DNA from 3 places in the Burkholderia pseudomultivorans genome. Region 1 is predicted to be linked to each of the others. Evidence: riboswitches for the same ligand, from Rfam matches in the RefSeq annotation. Region 1 holds a riboswitch; each other region holds the start of a gene.
The links. Region 1 has a riboswitch for cobalamin ahead of cobG (precorrin-3B synthase). Riboswitches for the same ligand answer to the same signal wherever they lie in the genome.
Positions count from the first base shown of each region.

Region 1 (2,257 bases):
AACCGCGACGAGCGTGTGCGTCGCCGGACGCGGCAGCGCGCAATGGCGCTCGCAGCCGCTCAGGTGCGCATCGATCGGCCGGCCGACGCGGGCGGCCAGCGCGAGCGCGTCGCGTTTGGTATCGGCGCGCGCCTTCGCGCAGCCCGTGCTGCCGGTGCAGGCGACCAGCGTCGCCAGCGGATCGGACGGCGCGCACACGAGGCCGAGCGCGGCGAATTCGTCGAGCACGGCCGGCGCACGGGCCGCTGCGACGCCGTGGATGAACACGCCTTGCCATGGCGTCATCGACAGCGTGCCGTCGCCGTCGGCTTCGGCGCAGGCGGCGAGCCGTTCGAGTTGCGCCGCGTCGAGCCGTCCGAGCGCGAACTGCGCGCCGACGCTGCAGCGGCCTGCGTCGAGCGACGCGCGCGCGCCGAAGCGCAGCGCGGCGTCGGAGGGCGGGCGACGCCAGCCGGCCAGCGCCGGATCGGTGACCAGCGGGAACGGCAGGTAGCGCCGCGCGTGTTCGAGCAGCGCGGCTTCGTTGCTGGTCGCCAGCAGCGCGCGCATGCGCGTCACGTCGGCCGGCGCGAGATCGAGGAAGGCGAGCAGCAGCGCGCGCACGAGCGCGACGGTCTGCCCGGGCGACACGTCGATCGACGCGGGCGCGTCGCGCTGCGCGACGGGCGGGCATCCGGCGAGCCCGGCCGCGATGCGCACGTCGCCGTCCGCGCGACGCCACGCGGCGAGCCAGATATCGTGAGGATGATCGAGCGCCGCGACCGATTCGCCGCCGTCGAGCTGGATCGAGAACTTCGGCGACAGTTCGCCGCGACGCGGCTCGTTTGCGAGCATCCGCAACAGCGGTGCCGCGAGTGCGCGGCTGTCGAGCCATGCGGCCGGATCGTGTCCGGCGAGCGGGCTGAGCATCAGGTTGCGCGCGTCGTCGCTGGCGGCGAGCGCGGCCGCATCGTCGGCATCGACCTGCGGGCCGAGCCCGGCGTCGAGCAGCGCACGCGTCAGCGCGGCGGCCGCGCCGTCGCGAATGCCGCGCAGCTGCAGATTCGCGCGATTGGTCGCGTCGATCGCGCCGGAGCCGTACGCGCGCGCGGCGTCGGCGATCGCGCGCGCCTGTCGTGCGTGAAGCCGGCCGCCGGGCAGCTTGATCCGGCACAGTCCGCCGTCGGCGGCCGCGACCACGCGCACGAGCCCCGGACAGGCCGACGGGCGCACGACGGACGATGCGGAAACGGAAACGGGGGCGGAACTCAAGAGGCACCGGGACAGTGTCGCGCCGCGGCCAACGCATCGGTACACCCCGCCCGATGCCGGCTGGCACGCACGCACTTTCAGGCCGGCAGGTCTCCTGGCTGACAGGTCGGCGCCGGCTCCCGGCCTTCCCGGTGAAACCAGTGGCGTGAGGGGGGAACGGCTCGCTGTCTACAGTTGCGGGGGCAGCCACAGCAGCGCGATGCGCCCTGTGTTCCCTCTTCGGCCCCGAAGGGCACCGGCGAACGAACGCGCGTAGCATACCCGATTTCGCGGGCGGCTCGCGACCGGAAAACCGTGCGGCGGACGTGGACGGCGGCGGCATCGTGGCGAAGCCGTCGTCGGTTGGACGGCGATGCCGGCCGCGCGCGCGTCGCCGATATTTCGTCAGCCGAATCGGCCGCGCACCGACTCGTCCGCATGCGCAGGCGACGCCCGCCCGGCAAGTGAAACGCGGAGTGGAACACGGTACTATCCCGTTTTTCGCGATGCGGACCGGTACGCGGTCGGCAACAGGACGAACGATGGGGAAGGGTGCATGACGGCATGGCTGACGGTGGTGGGCATCGGCGACGACGGCTTCGCGGGGCTCGGCCGCGCCGCACGCCGCGCGCTGCTCGACGCGACGCTCGTCGTCGGCGCGAAGCGGCATCTCGACATGCTGCCGTCGCGGCTCCCGGCCGCGCGTGAAGCGTGGCCGTCGCCGTTCGAGCTGTCGGGCGTGCTCGCGCGCCGCGGCACGCCCGTTTGCGTGCTTGCAAGCGGCGACCCGATGCTGTTCGGCGTCGGCGCGACGCTGGCGCGCCAGCTTGGCGCCGACGAATGGCGCGTGCTGCCCGCGCCGTCGTCGCTGTCGCTCGCGGCCGCGCGCCTCGGCTGGGCGTTGCAGGAGGTCGGCGCGGTGTCGCTGGTCGGCCGTCCGCTCGCGACGCTGGCGCGCCACCTGCTGCCGGGGCGGCGCCTGTTCGTGCTGAGCGCCGACGGCCGCACGCCGGCCGAGGTCGCGGCG
Region 1 covers NZ_CP013378.1:3,166,529-3,168,785, forward strand. The annotation lists gene cobG (precorrin-3B synthase) at 1-1,251, opposite strand, end outside; cobalamin riboswitch at 1,318-1,506, opposite strand; gene WS57_RS26900 (bifunctional cobalt-precorrin-7 (C(5))-methyltransferase/cobalt-precorrin-6B (C(15))-methyltransferase) at 1,787-2,257, shown strand, end outside.

Region 2 (2,257 bases), 900 kb from region 1:
CGCATGCGGCACGACGAGGCCGACGAAGCCGATCGTGCCGGCCGTCGTCACCGCGGCGGCGGCGGCCAGCGACGCGACGAGATAGATCCGCACGCGCAAGCGCGCGACCGGCACGCCGAGCGCAAGCGCGGTCGCATCGCCGCGCAGCAGCACGTTCAGTTGCGGCGCGGCCGGCAGCGCGACGCCGGCCGCCAGCAGCAGCGCGCCCCAGGCGAACCACGGCGCGCTTGCGCCGTTCAGGTCGCCGGTCAGCCAGAAGATGATGCCGCGCAGGCGCGCGTCGGGCGCGAGCGACAGCAGCAGCGTGACGAGCGCCCCCCACCCGGCCGCGATCACGACGCCGGTGAGCAGCAGCCGCGGCGACGCGTCGCGTGCGTCGCCGCGCCCCAGCTCGCGGCGCGCGAGCCCGAGCACGAGCGCGATCGACACGAGCGCGCCGGCGAACGCGGACGCGTCGACGAGCCACCATGCGCCGCCCGCGATCATCGCAACCAGCGCGAAGCCGGCCGCGCCGCCCGACACGCCGAGCACGTACGGTTCCGCGAGCGGATTGCGCAGCAGCACCTGCAGCAGCGCGCCGGCCAGCGCGAGCAGTGCGCCGCACGCAAAGCCCGCGAGCGCGCGCGGCAGGCGCAAGGTGCGCACGATGTCGGCGAACAGCGCGTCGTGGGCCGCCGCGCCGCCGCCGTGCGGCACGAGCGATGCAAGCGCCTGCCATGGCGACATCGGCACGCTGCCGATCGACAGCGACGCGACCAGCAAGAGCGCGACCACGGCCGCGAGCGCGGTCCAGATCGCCGTGGCGCGCGCGGCGTTCATGCGACGTGCGGCGCCGTGCGCGATGCGCGGCGGCGGCCGGCCGGGCGCGACAGCGGCATCGCGGCATCGCAGGGGATGGGCATAGGCAAGCTTGTAGTCCTTGTCGAACGGCGTGTCGGGATGCACGCCGGCGTAACCGCCGTCGCGCCGGCATGCACGGTGAAGTCGGCGATCGCGTCGGATCCGGATCCGTGCGCGGTCGCGCGGCAGGCATTGTGCGCAATATAGAGGAAAGCGTCCGGGTCGGGACGGCGGTCAGGTCGAGCCGGCACGGTGCGGCCCGACGCGAACGGCCGCACCGCGTGCGACCGATGCGCCGGCGCCGCTTCGAACAGGGCACGGCGCGCCGCAGCACGATCGGCGATCCAGCCGCGCCGATGCGCACGACGGCGGCAAGCGACAAGGCTGCGGCGCGCGCCCGGTGCCCGGCGCACGATTGGGGTCGGCATCGAAGAAAATCCCGTCAAGCACTGCGCATCCTGCCTCCCCGCAGGCCGCGCGTCATGAAGCCCGTGCGGGCTTCCCGCCCCGGCCGGTATCCGGGCTGGCGGCGGACCGGCTCGCCTTCCCGCGCGAAATCGCGCAGTGGCCCGCGCCGCATGCGAAACGCATGCCGGACGCGCCCGAGCCGGCCTGCGTCGAACGACGCGGCCGCTTACCGTTGCGGGGGCAGCGCAGGTTGGCGGCTTGCTGGCGAAAGCGCGCGCCCTGCTTCCCGTTTAACCGCGCGTGCCACGCGCGTGCACCGAGGCGGCGCCAGTTTAGGAGCGGGCCGCGCGAGCGTCAAGAAAGCCTCGCGCGACGTGCGCAATGTGCCGCGCAACACGCCGATTCGCGACAAGAAGCGGGGGTGTTACGACTGGAAACGTTACAGATGTCGGAATGCCCGGTATTCCGCGCTAAAATGCTGGGTCTTTAGAGGACGCAGCAGATGCTCAACGAACTCGAAACCCTTTCTCAAAATATTGGCCGACTGATTTCGCTGAACAAGCGCTACCACTCGGAACGGCTCGCGCTCGAGGAGCAGGTCGCGCAATTGCGCGCGGAAGCGGACACGGTCCGCGCGGAGCTCGCGCAACTGCGCGAGGAACGCAATGCGCTCGCAGCCGAGCGCGACACGCTGTCGGCGAAGATCGACGACGCCCAGGTCAAACTGAACGCGATCCTCGAGAAGCTGCCGCGCACCAAGAGCGCGGAACAATCCGACAACCAGCTCGACCTGCTGGATGCGCAGGCGCGCACCGATGGCGACGACGCGGCCAGCCACGGAGAACATGCATGAGCACCAAGCAGATCGAAGTCTCGATTCTCGGCCAGGCCTATCGTCTCGCCTGCTCGGCCGAGACCGAAGCAGCGCTGCTCGAGGCCGTCGCGCGCGTCGACGCCGAAATGTCGAAGATCCGCGCGAACAGTTCGGTGCGCGGCACCGATCGCATCG
Region 2 covers NZ_CP013378.1:4,064,017-4,066,273, forward strand. The annotation lists gene WS57_RS31075 (FecCD family ABC transporter permease) at 1-819, opposite strand, end outside; gene WS57_RS37425 (hypothetical protein) at 816-1,268, opposite strand; cobalamin riboswitch at 1,332-1,584, opposite strand; gene WS57_RS31080 (hypothetical protein) at 1,751-2,101, shown strand; gene WS57_RS31085 (cell division protein ZapA) at 2,098-2,257, shown strand, end outside.
Region 2: it holds a riboswitch for cobalamin, as region 1 does, so the genes downstream of both, WS57_RS37425 (hypothetical protein) here and cobG (precorrin-3B synthase) in region 1, are expected to answer to the same signal.

Region 3 (2,257 bases), on a different replicon from region 1:
GTCAAGCTCGGCAGGAAGGGAATCGCGAAGCAGATCTTCCTCGGCATCCGAGAAGCGGACGCGTCGATCGACTACCTGGCCGCGTTCGTCGCGCTGGCGCGCGAATCGACGTGGAACGCGCCGCGCATGCTGCGATAGGCGCGCGCGGTCGGCCGAGGCGGCCCGGCGTCAGGCCGCGCGCACCGCGCTGCGTTCGCCGCGCTCGACCCATGCGCCGAACAGCAGGCCGATCGTCGTCCACAGGATCGCCTGCATGCCGATCGCCGCGACGCGGAACTTCCACAGCAGCACCGCCGGGAACGCCGCCGGCACTTCGTCGATCGACGGCAGGCCGAACTGCACGGCCGCGATGATCGCGACGAACACGAGCGCCGCGGCGATCGACGCGTTCCAGTGGCCCAGTTTCGCGAGCAGATGACGACGCACGCTGACCGAGAACACCATCGTCGCGATCGAGATCGCGATCATCAGGAAGAACAGGCCGGTGCGATAGCCGATCGTATCCGGGTCGCCGATCGACGGCGGATTGGCCGGGTACTTCAGGTTCGGCACGATCACGAGCGCGACGAACGCGCCGAGCGCGAGCCACGCGGCGAGCGGTCGCGCGGCGATGCGGCCGACGCGGCCGTATGCATACGCGAAGGTCAGCGCGAACAGTCCGCCGAAGGCCGCGCCGTACGTGACGACGCCCGTCAGCAGGCCGATGCCGGCCTGCGTGTCGCGGCTGACCAGTTCGGGTTCCGGCGCATCGCCGTGGGCGGCATCGAGTTTCTCTTCGAAGGCGATCGCCTGATCGACTTGCGGTTCGCCGACGATCTTCGCGAAACCGAACGTGAGGAGACCCGCGGCGATGCCTGCGAGCATCCCCCGCATGAGCAGCTTTCCAACCATCGTGAACTCCGCGTCAGTGGCAGGGAAAGCCGAGCAGATGGCGGCCGTCGTGCACGAACTCGTGCACGTACATGCCGGGCACGAGCGAGGTCGCGCCCTGTTCCGCGCCGACGAAGTAAAGCGCGAGCAACAGGATCAGGCCGACGAACACGGCCCACGGCAACAGTTCGCGGACGGGAATGGGCACCGGCGCGACGGCCGGCTTCAGGACTGCTTCGCTCATGGATGCACCTCAGGGGAATCGCGCCCCGGTCAATGAATGGACGGTCAACGAAGGCAGGTCTGACTTCCGGGATGCGGGATCCGCGGTTACAGTGGCGCGACCGCGCCGGATTCTCACCGGCTTCCGCGCTTCGTATCGGGCGCATTGTACGCGCGAACGTCCGGGCCATGAAGCCCATGCCCGCCCGCCGCGCCATCCGGAGACCGACACCGACATGCCCGCGCTGCTGCGCCTGATTGCACACGCATCGACCCGCGCGATGCGCACCGGCACGTTTCCCGACGACGAGCCGCTCGATGCGCGCGGCCTGGCCGAAGCGGCCGCGCACCGCGAGCGGCGCGCAGGCATCGCAGACGCGCGCGTGCTGTGCAGTCCCGCCCGCTGCGCGCGGCAGACCGCCGACGCACTCGGGCTGCATCCCGACATCGACGCGATGCTGCGCGAGGTCGACTATGGAGGCTGGCGCGGCAAGCGGCTGCAGGATCTCGGTCGCGATTGCCCGAACGAGCTTCGCGCATGGATCGGCGATCCGTCCGCATCGCCGCACGGCGGCGAATCGTTCGACGAGGCGATGCGACGGGCCGGCGCATGGTTGAACCGTCTGCCGCATGAGCGCGACATCGTCGCGATCACGCACGCGACGATCGTGCGGGCCGTGATCGCGAACGTACTGCGCGCCGATGCGAGGACCGTGTCGGGCATCGACATCGCGCCGCTGTCGTGCACGACGTTCGCGCACACGCCGGAGGGCTGGATGCCGATCGCGGACGACGACCGCTCCGATCGCCGTTCAGGGTGAGCTCGAACGCGACAACCGGCGGATTGCGTTCGACACGTCGCGGACGCCGTGTGCAAAGGCGTCGAAAGCGGGAAAAGCGCCTCATGCCAGTTCTTTCGTTTTGCCAACGAAATCTCTCGCACCGAAACCTTTCATTCGTGTAAAGAACGTGGTCGCGCGCCGCGGCTGTCATCAAAGTGACTGAATGCCGAGGCTAGGATCGGACGCGGTTCCCTTACGAGATGCCGTCATGAATCAGCCCGCTTCGTCCACCGCCCGTTCCGGCTCCCCCGAACGCACCCGGCAGCTCGGCTATGCCGTATTCCTGCTGGTGCTCGCGATCGGCGCCGTCTATATCGCCACTC
Region 3 covers NZ_CP013377.1:388,886-391,142, reverse strand. The annotation lists gene WS57_RS01715 (LysR family transcriptional regulator) at 1-138, shown strand, start outside; gene WS57_RS01710 (CbtA family protein) at 169-891, opposite strand; gene WS57_RS01705 (CbtB domain-containing protein) at 905-1,114, opposite strand; cobalamin riboswitch at 1,149-1,291, opposite strand; gene WS57_RS01700 (histidine phosphatase family protein) at 1,329-1,913, shown strand; gene WS57_RS01695 (inorganic phosphate transporter) at 2,143-2,257, shown strand, end outside.
Region 3: it holds a riboswitch for cobalamin, as region 1 does, so the genes downstream of both, WS57_RS01705 (CbtB domain-containing protein) here and cobG (precorrin-3B synthase) in region 1, are expected to answer to the same signal.